Regions from separate parts of the Arthrobacter sp. Hb9-2 genome, predicted to be linked through region 1. Evidence: predicted binding sites of a transcription regulator. Region 1 holds the regulator's gene; the other holds the start of a gene.
The links. Region 1 encodes HspR, which represses chaperone genes until heat shock. Its sites were predicted from a motif close to AAGTTGAGTCNNNNNGACTCAACTT; they were not measured.
Positions count from the first base shown of each region.

Region 2: clpB (ATP-dependent chaperone ClpB) is a predicted target of HspR. The motif match lies at 1,865-1,889, and genes of this name have one in related genera.

Region 1 is NZ_JBNHGJ010000021.1:77,989-84,421, reverse strand. It holds gene AC5RV1_RS13145 (hypothetical protein) at 1-154, shown strand, start outside; gene AC5RV1_RS13140 (aldehyde dehydrogenase family protein) at 323-1,732, shown strand; gene AC5RV1_RS13135 (hypothetical protein) at 1,789-2,175, opposite strand; gene AC5RV1_RS13130 (heat shock protein transcriptional repressor HspR) at 2,367-2,792, opposite strand; gene AC5RV1_RS13125 (DnaJ C-terminal domain-containing protein) at 2,806-3,777, opposite strand; gene AC5RV1_RS13120 (nucleotide exchange factor GrpE) at 4,049-4,738, opposite strand; gene dnaK (molecular chaperone DnaK) at 4,741-6,433, opposite strand, start outside.
Region 2 is NZ_JBNHGJ010000017.1:2,910-9,342, forward strand. It holds gene clpB (ATP-dependent chaperone ClpB) at 1-1,835, opposite strand, end outside; gene AC5RV1_RS11180 (hypothetical protein) at 2,061-2,396, shown strand; gene AC5RV1_RS11185 (sulfate/molybdate ABC transporter ATP-binding protein) at 2,407-3,465, opposite strand; gene AC5RV1_RS11190 (ABC transporter permease) at 3,462-4,310, opposite strand; gene modA (molybdate ABC transporter substrate-binding protein) at 4,307-5,044, opposite strand; gene AC5RV1_RS11200 (TOBE domain-containing protein) at 5,086-5,493, opposite strand; gene AC5RV1_RS11205 (DUF4031 domain-containing protein) at 5,634-6,433, shown strand, end outside.

The sequences.
Region 1 (6,433 bases):
GACGCCATCGCCGCTTTGGACGCTGAAGCAGATGCGGTCCGGCTGGCCAACGCCAGCGAATACGGCCTCGCGTCCTACCTCTACAGCCGCTACTTCAACCGGCTCCTGCGCCACCACCCAATACATCGGCATCACCGACCCCTATACCAACTGACATCCCGCCGGTGTTCCGGACAGCATGCCTGCGTCACGCTTGAGCGTTCTCTCTGCTCCAACTGTCCTGCGCATAAAGACAAGCCTCCGGCCCTGCCCGTCAACCAGACTGGGAGCAACCCGCTACGCCGACCGGCTGGCGTCCTTGCTACTCGAAGTGGAGTATCCCTTGGAAACCTACGATGCACTTCTCGCGTCCATTGCCCCCGCTGCCGGCACCGGCCGGACGATTTTTGATCCCGCGACGGGCGAGACTGTGGGGGAGGCACCCGTTCATGACCTTGAGTACCTCGAGCAGGCAGTCGCCGGCGCGCAGGCTGCCCAGCCCGCCTGGGCTGCTTTGGGCCACGACGCCCGGTCCGCCGCGCTCCTGAAAGCAGCCGACGCCGTCGAACGGTCCGCCGAGGAACTCGCCCAGTTGCTCTCCCGTGAGCAGGGCAAGCCGCTGAACGGCCCCAATGCCCGCTTCGAAGTGGGTGCCTGCGTGGCCTGGCTGCGGGCCACGGCCAGCCTGCCGCTGGAGCCTGAAACCATCGTTGATGATGGTGAGACCCGTGCGGAGCTGCACTACCGGCCCATCGGCGTCGTGGGTGCGATTGGCCCGTGGAACTGGCCCATGATGATCGCCGTCTGGCAGCTCGCCCCGGCCCTGCGGATGGGCAATGCCGTTGTGGTCAAACCGTCCGGCAACACCCCGCTCTCCGTCCTGGCCCTGGTCAAGGTCCTCAACGAGGAACTCCCTGACGGCATCCTTACCGCCGTTTCCTGCGGACGGGAAGTCGGCGCACGCCTCACCAACCACCCGGCGATCGGCAAGATCATGTTCACCGGCTCCACCGCCGGCGGCCGCGCCATCATCAAATCCTCCGCGGACACCGTCAAGCGGCTCACCCTGGAACTGGGCGGGAATGACGCCGGCATCGTCCTTCCTGACGCCGACCCCAAAGCCATCGCCGAAGACATCTTCTGGGGCGCATTCCTGAACACCGGCCAAACCTGCGCAGCCCTGAAGCGCCTCTACGTCCACGACGACATCTACGACGCCGTCTGCGCGGAACTCGTGGCCGTCGCCAAGACGATGCCCATGGGCAACGGCCTCGACGAGAACAACGTCCTGGGCCCCCTGCAGAACAAGGCACAGTACGACGTCGTCGCCAACCTCGTCCAGGCCGCCAAGGACTCCGGCGCCCGCATCCTGCTCGGCGGAAACCCGGACACCAGCCAGCCCGGGTTCTTCTATCCCACCACCCTGGTGGCGGACATCGACAACAACAACCCGCTCGTCGTTGAGGAGCAGTTCGGGCCCGCCCTGCCGATCATCCGCTACAGCAGCATCGACGAAGCGGTGGAGAAGGCCAACGGGCTCGACGTCGGCCTCGGCGCCTCGGTCTGGTCCCCCAACCTGGAAGCAGCCCGCGGCGTCGCAGCCCGCATCCAGGCCGGCACCGTCTGGATCAACCGCCACGGCGCAGTCGACCCCCGCATCCCCTTCGGCGGCGCCAAGCAGTCCGGCTACGGCGTCGAATTCGGCGTCGAAGGCCTCAAAGCCCTCGGCATACCCCAGGTCATCAACGGCTAAGCCCAGCCCGGACGCCGCTGCCCCAAGGGCCCGCGCCCGAGGCCTGGCGCAGCGGCCTACCCCATGGCTGGGGCGGCGGCGGTCCGCCCGCCGAGCTGTCGGCGGGCCCAGCGGGCGAGCTTCTTGCCCTTGCCCTTCCACCAGTTGTCCTCGTCCTTGTCGTGGTGCAGCCGGAAGATGATGGCCATGAGCACGAACATGCCCATCACCACGTCGATCCAGGACGCCAGCACCAGGGCAATCAGGACGGTCACGCCGTTGGCGATGATGGACGGGACGGCCAGGGTCCGGAAGACGGTGCTCGCCACAAATCGCCGGTGCGACCGCGGCACGGACAGCGCGCGCACCATGTCGAAGCAGACGCACACCACCACGACGGTTTGTCCGAGTGCCAACAGGATCTGGCCGGGAATCGAGCCGCTGAATGAGGCGACCGCTTCCATCCCCGGGCTCACCGGTGGTCCCCGTGGCGTGAGCGACAAAAGGCGGGCGTCCGCCCATGAGTACCAAACATGAAAACCCCCAGAAACTTGGAACCACTGCTGCTGATCCAGCAGTGGTTCCATTCAAGTTTCCGGGGGCTGTCCCGTCACGAGTAGTGAGTACTCTAATTCAGGCCGGGCCCAAGGAGGAGCTACTGTCCGATCGCGCGGGGCCGCCAGAGCACCACAGCCTGCGAGCGGGGACGGGGGCGCTGGCCGCGTGCCAGGCTCACTACGTCCCCCGCTGCGCCCGCCGCAAAGATCCGGGAATCGAAAGGCTGCGGGCGCCGGCTGAGTTCCTCAGCCAGTTCTGCTACACGGTGCTGGAGTGCAGCCACCTGGTTTTCGAGTTCCAGGATCCGCTTGATGCCTTCGAGCGACACGCCTTCCTGCGACAGCCGCTGCACCTCGCGCAGCATGTTGATGTCACGCTGCGAGTAGCGGCGGGACTTGCCGGGCGCGCGGCTGGGCGAGACGATGCCCAGCCGGTCGTACTGCCGAAGTGTCTGGGGGTGCATGTCCGCCAGTTCAGCCGCCACCGAGATCACAAAGATCGGCTGGTCTGAGTTGATGTCCATGGCTCACCCGCTGCTAAAGCCGGGCCTTGGCGGCCAGGCCCTCACGGACATCAGCTCCCGCCGTGGCATCGGCAAACGCCTTGACCGCGGCTTCGGCTTCCTTGTTCAGGTTCTTGGGAACGGCGACGTCGATGGTCACCAACAGGTCGCCGGTCCCCTTGGACGTCTTCACGCCTTTGCCCTTAACGCGGAGGGTACGGCCCGACGGCGTCCCGGCCGGAACGCGGACCCGCACCTTTTCGCCCTCGATGGTGGGCACTTCGATGTCGGCGCCCAGGGCAGCCTCGGGGAAGGTGACGGGAACGTGGATACGCAGGTTGTCGCCGTCGCGCGTGTAGAACGGGTGCGGCTGGACGGAAACGGACACCACCAGGTCACCGTTGCCGGCGGCGCCGGGCTGGCCCTTGCCGCGGATGCGGACTTTCTGGCCGTCCTTGATGCCGGCGGGCACGCGGACGTCGATGACCTCACCGCTGGGTTCCCGCAGCCCGATGGTGGTGCCGCGGATCGAACCCGCAAAGGAAATACTCGTGGAGGCAGTACGGTCAGCGCCCTTCTGCGGGGTCCGCTGGAAACCCGTCTGCCCAAAACCGCCGCCGAACAGATCGGCGAACTCCGGCGGGATACCGCCGGCGGAGGGGTTGAACCCGCCAGCGTGGCGTCCGGTGTTGCCCGTGAACAGGCCGCCGAACATATCCTCGAATCCGCCGTTGCCCGCACCGGCACCGCCCGGAGCAAAACGTGCTCCGCCGCCCATGGCCCGGATGGCGTCATACTGCTGGCGCTCTTCGGGATCGGAAAGTACCGAGTAGGCCTCGGAGATGTCCTTGAACTTCTTCTCGGAAGCAGAGTTCCCCGAGTTCGTATCAGGGTGGTGCTGCCTGGCCAGCTTCCGATAAGCCTTCTTAATGTCGGCGTCGGAAGCGTCCTTGGCGATACCAAGGATCGCGTAAAAGTCCTTGTCCACCCAATCCTGGCTAGCCAATGGCGTTTCCTTTCAAAGTCTTCTAACTAACAGCTCTCCGCGGTACAGGGGCCCCCGCCCCTACGCGTGGTGGCTCGGTCCTGTCGGACCAAGCCACCACGCTCCGGCAGGCCCGATGCCACTCCCGGGGCCCCTGTACCGCTCCGAGCTTTGTGATTACCTCACCTTAGGCGAGATCACCGCCGACGCGGAGGCCGGATATGGGGCGGTGGTGTGGAGGGCACCGCGGAGCGGGCACCGCCCCATATCCGGCGTGGCGCCTTGGTGACCATCAGGCCGGAACGGCCACGATCACCTGTGCGGCCCGGAGGACGCGTTCGCCTGACTTATAGCCGGAGCGGAGTACCTGGCTGACGGTGTCAACTTCGATGTCCTCGCCGGGCTGCTGGATGAGGGCCTCGTGGATCGTGGGATCGAACTCCACGCCGGTCTCATCGATGCGTGCCAGGCCGTAGGTCTTCAGTGCGTTCTCCAGCTTGGTGGCGATCGCAGCGAAGGGGCCGTCGGCGAGGTCGCCGTGCTGCCGGGCGGCGTCGACGTCGTCCAGGACCGGAAGCAGGGAGTTCAGGACGCCGATGACGGCCATCTCCCCTGCCACGGCCCGGTCGCGTTCAACGCGCTTGCGGTAGTTGACGTACTCAGCCTGCAGCCGGAGGAGGTCGTTCTTCAGCTCGGCCGCCTCTGCGGTGGTGGAGCCCGCCGGAACCCCCTGGGCCACGGATTCCTCGGCCGGCACTTCGATGCCGTTGAGGATCTCCTCGGCCTGGGCGAGCGCGTCGCCGTCGGAGTCCACTTCGGAACCGTCGCCCGGGGCCGACTCGGCGCCCTCAGGGTGCCGGGCCTGCCCGGTCACCGGGTCAACCTTGCAGTTGTCCCGGATGACCGGTTCCTGGTGGCCGTTGCCCTGCTGCTCCTGGCGCGCGGATGAGATGTGCTCTTCCTCGTTACCGTGGTGCGGCATGGCTACTTCTTCGCTTCGTCTTCGTCGATGATCTCGGCGTCGACGATGTCCTCGTCGGCAGCCTTCTCCCCGCCTGCGGCACCAGCGGCGCCTTCAGCACCTGCGGCACCGGTCGCGCCGTTGGGAGAACCGGCCTGGGCGTAGATGGCCTCGCCCAGCTTGCCCTGGGAAGCCTGCAGCTTCTCGAAGGCGGCCTTCACAGCGGCGTCGTCCGTGCCTTCGAGGGCCTTCTTGAGGTCGTCGACGTCAGTCTGGACCTCGGTCTTGACCTCTTCAGGCAGCTTGTCGGCGTTGTCGGCGATGAGCTTGTCCACGGAGTAGGCGAGCTGCTCAGCGGTGTTGCGGGTGTCGGTTGCCTCGCGGCGGGCCTTGTCCTCGGCTTCGTGCTCCTCGGCATCCTTGACCATGCGGTCGATGTCTTCCTTGGAGAGACTGGAACCGCCCGTGATGGTCATGGACTGTTCCTTGCCGGTGCCCTTGTCCTTCGCCGAAACGTGGACGATGCCGTTGGCGTCAATGTCGAAGGTGACCTCGACCTGCGGAACGCCGCGCGGAGCCGGGGCGATGCCGGTCAGCTCGAACGTACCCAGCGGCTTGTTGTCCCGGGTGAACTCGCGCTCGCCCTGGAAGACCTGGATGGCCACGGACGGCTGGTTGTCGTCAGCGGTGGTGAAGGTCTCGGACCGCTTGGTGGGGATTGCGGTGTTGCGCTCGATCAGGTGCGTCATCACGCCACCCTTGGTTTCAATACCGAGGGACAGCGGGGTGACGTCGATCAGGAGGACGTCCTTGCGCTCACCCTTCAGCACGCCGGCCTGCAGGGCTGCGCCAACGGCCACAACCTCATCCGGGTTGACGCCCTTGTTCGGCTCCTTGCCGCCGGCGAGTTCCTTGACCAGCTCGGAGACTGCGGGCATACGGGTGGAGCCACCGACCAGGACGATGTGGTTGATGTCGGAGAGCTTGATGCCGGCTTCCTTGATCACATCGTGGAACGGCTTCTTGGTGCGCTCCAGCAGGTCCTTGGTGAGGTCCTGGAACTTGGCGCGGGTCAACTGCTCGTCCAGGTGGACCGGGCCGTCGGGGGTGACGGAAAGGTACTGGAGGGAGACGTTGGTGCTGGTGGAGGAGGACAGTTCTTTCTTGGCCTGCTCTGCTGCTTCGCGGAGGCGCTGCAGGGCGATCTTGTCCTTGGACAGGTCGATGCCCTTGACCTTGAGCTGGTTCAGCAGGTAATCAACAACCCGCTGGTCCCAGTCGTCGCCGCCCAGGCGGTTGTCACCGGCCGTGGCGCGCACCTGGATGGTGGAGAAGTTGTCTTCGTCCTTGCCGACTTCCAGCAGGGAAACGTCGAAGGTACCGCCGCCGAGGTCGAAGACCAGGATGAGTTCGTCTTCCTTGCCCTTGTCCAGGCCGTAGGCCAGTGCGGCCGCGGTGGGCTCGTTGACGATGCGGAGGACGTTCAGGCCGGCGATTTCGCCGGCTTCCTTGGTGGCCTGGCGCTCGGCGTCGTTGAAGTACGCCGGAACGGTGATCACAGCGTCGGTGACCTTTTCACCCAGGTAGGACTCGGCGTCGTTCTTCAGCTTCATGAGGATGCGCGCGGAGATTTCCTGCGGGGTGTACTTCTTCTCGTCGATGCCCACGGTCCAGCCGGTACCCATGTGGCGCTTGACCGAGGCGATGGTGCGGTCG
Region 2 (6,433 bases), on a different contig from region 1:
GTGGGGCCCAGGAACAGGAACGAGCCGGTGGGGCGGTTGGGATCGCTGATGCCGGCGCGGGCGCGGCGGACGGCGTCCGACACTGCGGTAACAGCTTTCTTTTGGCCGATCAGGCGCTTCCCGAGCTCCTCCTCCATGTGCAGCAGCTTCTGGCTTTCGCCCTGCAGCATCCGGCCGGCAGGGATGCCAGTCCATGCGGAGATAACCTCGGCGATGTCGTCTGCCGTCACCTGTTCGGCCACCATCTGCGCGGACTTGTCCGTGACGGCGGCTTCGGCCTCCGCAGCAGCGTTGAGCTCGCGCTCCAAGGCAGGGATCTCGCCGTATTGGATGCGCGACGTCGTCTCCAGGTCGCCTTCACGGTAGGCCTTGTCAGCGGCGCTGCGCAGTTCGTCCAGCTTCGCCTTAAGGTCACCCACCCGGTTGAGGCCGGCCTTTTCAGCCTCCCAGCGGGCGTTCAGGGCCGCGAGTTCCTCTTCCCGGTCAGCCTTGTCCGCACGGAGGGCGGCGAGGCGCTCCACCGACGCGGCGTCGGTCTCGCCTTCCAGGGCCAGCTCCTCCATGGTAAGCCGGTCCACGGCGCGGCGGAGCTGGTCAATCTCCTCCGGAGCGGAGTCGATTTCCATGCGCAGCCGGGACGCGGCTTCATCCACGAGGTCAATGGCCTTGTCCGGCAGCTGGCGGCCGGAGATGTAGCGGTTTGAAAGCGTCGCAGCAGCCACCAGGGCAGAGTCGGCAATAGCCACCTTGTGGTGCGCCTCGTAGCGCTCCTTGAGGCCGCGGAGGATGCCGATGGTGTCCTCAACACTGGGCTCCCCCACGTACACCTGCTGGAAACGGCGCTCCAGGGCCGGGTCCTTCTCGATATTCTCGCGGTACTCGTCCAGGGTGGTGGCGCCGATGAGCCGCAGCTCGCCGCGGGCCAGCATGGGCTTGAGCATGTTCCCGGCATCCATGGAGGACTCGCCGGTGGCACCTGCACCCACCACCGTGTGGATTTCGTCTATGAAGGTAACGATCTGGCCTTCGGAGTTCTTGATCTCCTCCAGGACGGCCTTGAGGCGTTCCTCGAACTCACCGCGGTACTTGGCGCCGGCCACCATCGAGGCAAGGTCCAGGGCGATCAGGGTCTTGCCTCGCAGGCTTTCCGGCACGTCCCCGGCCACGATGCGCTGGGCCAGGCCCTCCACGACGGCGGTCTTGCCGACACCCGGCTCACCAATGATCACTGGGTTGTTCTTGGTGCGGCGGCTCAGGACCTGGACGATCCGGCGGATTTCCGTATCGCGGCCAATCACCGGGTCCAGCTTGCCTGACCGGGCCATGGCGGTGAGGTCCGTGCCGAACTTTTCCAGGGACTGGAAGGTGTTCTCCGGGTCCGGGCTGGTGACTTTCCGGTCGCCGCGGACACCCGGGAGAGCGGCGAGCAGGGCCTCGTGGGAGGCGCCGGCGTCGCGCAGCAACCGGGCCGCGGCGTCGCTGCCGGCCGAAAGCCCCAACAGGAGCACTTCGGTGGACACAAAAGTGTCGCCCAGCCGGTCGGCTTCCTCCTTGGCATTTTGGATGGCCTGAAGGGCAGGCCGGGACAGCTGGGCCTGCTGGCTGGAAGCGCCGGAGGTGGCCGGCAGCGCTTTGATGGCACTGCTCGCCTGGACGCTTACGGCATCCGGGTCCGCGCCGGTGGCTCGGAGCAGCGCCACGGCGACGCCTTCACGCTGGTCCATCAGCGCCTTGAGCAGGTGGGCCGGCTCCACCTGCGGATTGCCGGCCGTGGAGGCGTTCATGGCGGCAGCCGAGAGAGCCTCCTGGCTCTTGGTGGTGAATTTGACGTCCAAAGAGAGCTCCTTTCAGGGTCTGTTGTCTTGGGTTGAGTCTACTACGCTCAACTTTGGTGGGGGTACTTTTTATTTCCTGTTTTCCCACAGCGAAAGGAGGAAGGGCAGCAAACCAGGGCTCCGGACTCGGCCGGCCGCCCCGTTTCCAAGGCTGCCTATCCGCCCTAGGATCGCCTTGTGACCGGGGAGCACTGTGCCGCCGGCGCTTGGCAGACGGGACACGCAATGAAGAAGTTTGTTGTTCTCTACATCGCAGCGCAATCGGCCCAGGCCCAAATGGCCGAAAGCTCGCCGGAAGCGGCCCAGGAGGGTATGAAGGCCTGGATGGAATGGGCTGAGCGGGCGGGTGACGGGATCGTGGACATGGGGAACCCGCTGGGCGCCGGGAAGGAAATCACGGCAACCGGCACGTCAGACAGCAGCACCGGCGTGGCCGGTTACGGCATCCTCCAGGCCGAGGACCTCGCCGGCGCCGAGGCGCTGCTGGACGGTCACCCGCACCTCATGATGCCCGGCGCGAGTATCCAGGTTTACGAATCCCTGGACCTGCCGGTCATGTAGGCGCTGGCCGTCAGGCCGGGTAAATTGCCACGGCCGTTGCTTTGACGACGAAGTGCACGGGCAGGCCGGGGACCAGGCCCAGGTCTGCCGACGCGGCGGGCGTGATGTCCGCCGCCAGGCTTCCCGCCCGCACCCGGATGACGTCGCCGTGCGGCTCAAGGTCCTTGATGGTCACCTCGAAGTAGTTGCGGGGACTTCCGTGGGCGTCGTCCAGGAACACGGAAACGGCCGACGGCGGGAACACGGCCACCGCTGCCAGTTCACCCTCGGCTGCCGGGCCGGGTTCCTCGATACGGCCGGCGATGGTCTGGCCGCCTGAGCTTTTGAGCCCGTCACGGGTGAGGGTTCCAGGAATCAGGTTCAGCCCCGCCAGCCCGGCCGCAAAGGTGCTGCGGGGCCGCTCGAGTACGTCTCGGGTCGGGCCTTCCTCTGAGATCCGGCCCCCTTCCAGGATGACCACCCGGTCGGCCAGCATCAGCGCGTCCAGGACGTCGTGGGTGATGATGATGACCGGCCTGTCTGTGAGGACCCGTGTCAGCAGGCGGCGGAGCAGCGGCGCGGAATGGATGTCCAGCGCGGCCATCGGCTCATCCAGAAGGAGAAGCCCCGGATCAGCGGCGAGCGCCCTGGCCACCGCGACGCGCTGGGCCTGGCCGCCGGAGAGCTCGGCAGGGCGGCGGTCATGGAGCTCTTGGGCTTCCACCTCGGCGAGCCAGCGGACGGCATCGGTTCTTGCCTGGCGCTTCGCCACCCCGGCGCTCCTCGGACCGAAAGCCACGTTCTCCAAGGCGTTGAGGTGGGGGAACAACAGGGGTTCCTGGGCGAGCAGCGCTGTACCCCGATGATGGGGCGGCGTCCAGCTGCTCCTGCCCGGCGAAAGGTCGAACAGCGTCCGCCCGTTGAGCTCGGCCCGGCCGCTGTCCGGCCGCAGCAGTCCCGCGATCACGGCCAGCAGCGTGGACTTGCCCGCCCCGTTCGGCCCCATCACCGCTACTGTTTCGCGCGGACCAACCGTCAGGGCCACGTCGAACCCCCGCCCGGCCACAGCTGCCTCAAATGTAAATGTCACGCGGCGTTCCTTACCGTGGCGGCCGCCGTCGTCGTCCGCTGACTGGAAACCCGGCCGTCACGCCCACCGGGCCGCCGGTAGGCAAGGGCCACCACGGCCACCGCCACGGCCACCAGCACCAGGGAGAGGGCGACGGCGGCATCCGGGTCCGTTTCACGCTGCAGGTAAATTTCCAGCGGCAGCGTCCGGGTCACCCCTTGGAGGCTGCCCGCGAATGTCAGGGTGGCTCCGAACTCGCCCAGGCTCCGGGCAAAGGAAAGCACGGCTCCCGAGGCCAGCCCGGGCAGCACCAGCGGCAGCGTCACGCGGCGGAAGACCCGCCCCGGCGAGGCGCCGAGCGTTGCTGCGACTACTTCGTACCGTTCACCTCCGGTCCGCAGGGCCCCTTCCAGGCTCACTACCAGGAACGGCAACGCCACGAATGTCTGCGCGAGGACAACTGCGGTGGTGGAGAAGGCAATCTGGAGGCCGAGGACTTCCAGGGTGCTGCCCAGGATGCCCTGGCGGCCGAACGTGTAGAGGAGCGCGATGCCGCCCACCACGGGTGGCAGGACGAGTGGGAGCAGCACCAGCGAACGCAGCAGGCCCTGCAGCGGGAACCTGCCCCGGGCCAGGACCAGGGCCAGCGGTACACCGAGGAGGATGCACAGGACGGTGCTGGCAGCGGAAGTCCGGAGGCTCAGGCCCAGCGCCGACACAGCGGACTCGGAGGTGACCAGTGGCAGGAAGTTAGCCCAGTTGACCCTCACGACCATGGCGAGCAGCGGCAGGATGACCACCAGGGCGGCCAGGACCGCCACCGCATGGATCCAGCGCGGAACGCCGCTGTAAGCCTGGTGGCTCACGGCGAGCCCGGTCCGAAGCCGGCGTCTGACAGCACCTGCTGCCCTTCCGGGCTGCCGATGAATTTGAGAAAGGCACGGGCATCTGCGCTGTCCCTGCTGTTGGACAGCACGGCGGCGGGGTAGCTGTTGACTGCACCGGCTGCTTCCGGGAAGGGAACGTCCTCCACCCGGCCTGCTGCGGACTGGAGGTCGGTGACGTAGACCAGCCCCGCGTCGGCTTCCGCGGAGATGACTTTGCCCAGCACGTCCGTCACGGAGCTTTCCTCACTGACAGGGTTAAGGTCTGTTCCGGTCTGCTGTTCGATGGTGGCCGCGGCAGCACCGCAGGGAACCTGCCGGGCACATTGCACCAGACGGGTGCCAGGTTTAGCGAGGTCCGCGAAAGAACGGATGCCGGCCGGATTTCCCGGCGGGACGGCGATGGCGAGCGTGTTGGTGGCGAAAATCTGCGGTTCGCCATCCACCAGCCCGGCCTCCTGCAGTTTTTCCATGTTCCTGGTGTCCGCGGAGGCGAAGACGTCCGCCGGCGCGCCCTGGTTGATCTGGGTAGCCAGGTCTGCCGATCCGGCGAAGCTGAGGGTGACGGTGGTGCCGGGGTGCCGGGCTTCAAAAATCTTTGCCATCTCCGTGAAGCTGGTTCTGAGGGAGGCGGCAGCGAACACGGTCAGTGCCCCGCCGCCGGCGTTGGCGGCCGCATCGCCCTTGCCAGTGCAAGCCGCCAGCGTGGTTGACATCAGTACGGCCAGCAGCAGGGCAATGAGCTTTTGGATCCTGCTCACAGCGCCTTGCCCTGCGGCGTTTCGATGATCACCGTGGTGGCTTTGACCACCGCGGTGGCCACGGAGCCGGGTTCCAGCCCCAGCTCCCGAACGGCCTCGCTGCTCATGAGCGATACCACCCGGAACGGCCCGCACTGCAGCTCCACCTGGGCCATAACCTTGTCCGCCGTGATGCCGGTAACCAGGCCCACGAACCTGTTGCGCGCGGAACTGCCGGTACGGTGCGGATCGTCCGGAAGCTGCGCGAGTTTCTGTGCATGCCGGGCCAGGTCCAACCCCTCCACGGCGAGCCGGCCGCCGTCGTCCTTGATGGCGGTGAGTGATCCGTTGTCCAACCAGCGCCGTATAGTGTCGTCGCTGACACCGAGGAACCGGGCAGCCTCAGCAACGCGAATAATGGTCATAGGCCCCAGTTTATGGCGCAGATGCGGAAGATGGAGCAGAACGGTGCCGCATCTTCGGATAATGCCCGGATATTTCCCTCGTTGGTATCGGCGCCTTGCTGCACACCGCGCCGTGCACCCGCCCCAACTAGACTTCCTCCATGGCCATCTACATCGACCCGCCGCTCTGGCCTGCCCACGGGACCCACTTCTCGCACCTGGTGTCTGACTCGTCGCTGGCGGAACTGCACGAGTTCGCCGCCGCGGCCGGCATTCCGGAGCGGGCCTTCGACGGCGACCATTATGACGTGGCGGAGCGCCGCTTCGCTGAGCTGGTTGCGGCAGGGGCCATTCCCGTGGAGGCCCGGATCCTGGTCCGCAAGCTGATCGGCAGCGGCCTGCGGATCCCTGCGCGGCAACGGAACAAGTCACTCAAGGTCCCGCTGTTCAACCGCTGGGACGCCATCATGCCCGGCCACGACGCGCTGTTCCTGGACCTCCTGGACCGCTGGAGCGAGCCGCACCGCCGGTACCACGGCTGCACCCACCTGCTGTCGGTACTGGAAGCGCTCGACCTGCTCACCGATCCCGTTGACCCGCCGCGCACGGTGCTGCTGGCCGCATGGTTCCACGACGCCATCTATCGGGGCGTGGCGGGGCAGGACGAAGAAGAGTCCGCCCGCCTCGCGGAGGACCGACTGGTCGCTGCCCGCCTTCCCGAGGCGGAGGTCGCCGAGGTGGCCCGGCTTGTGCGGCTGACATCGGACCATCGCCCCGAGCCGGGGGACGACGACGGCGCCCTCCTTTGCGATGCCGACCTTTCCGTACTGGGCGGCGAACCTGACGAGTATGCGAGGTACGTGGCCGACGTCCGACAGGATTATGCGCACATTGGCGACGCTGACTTCGCAGCCGGGCGCGCCGCCGTCGTACGCCACCTGCTGGATCTTGACCCGCTGTT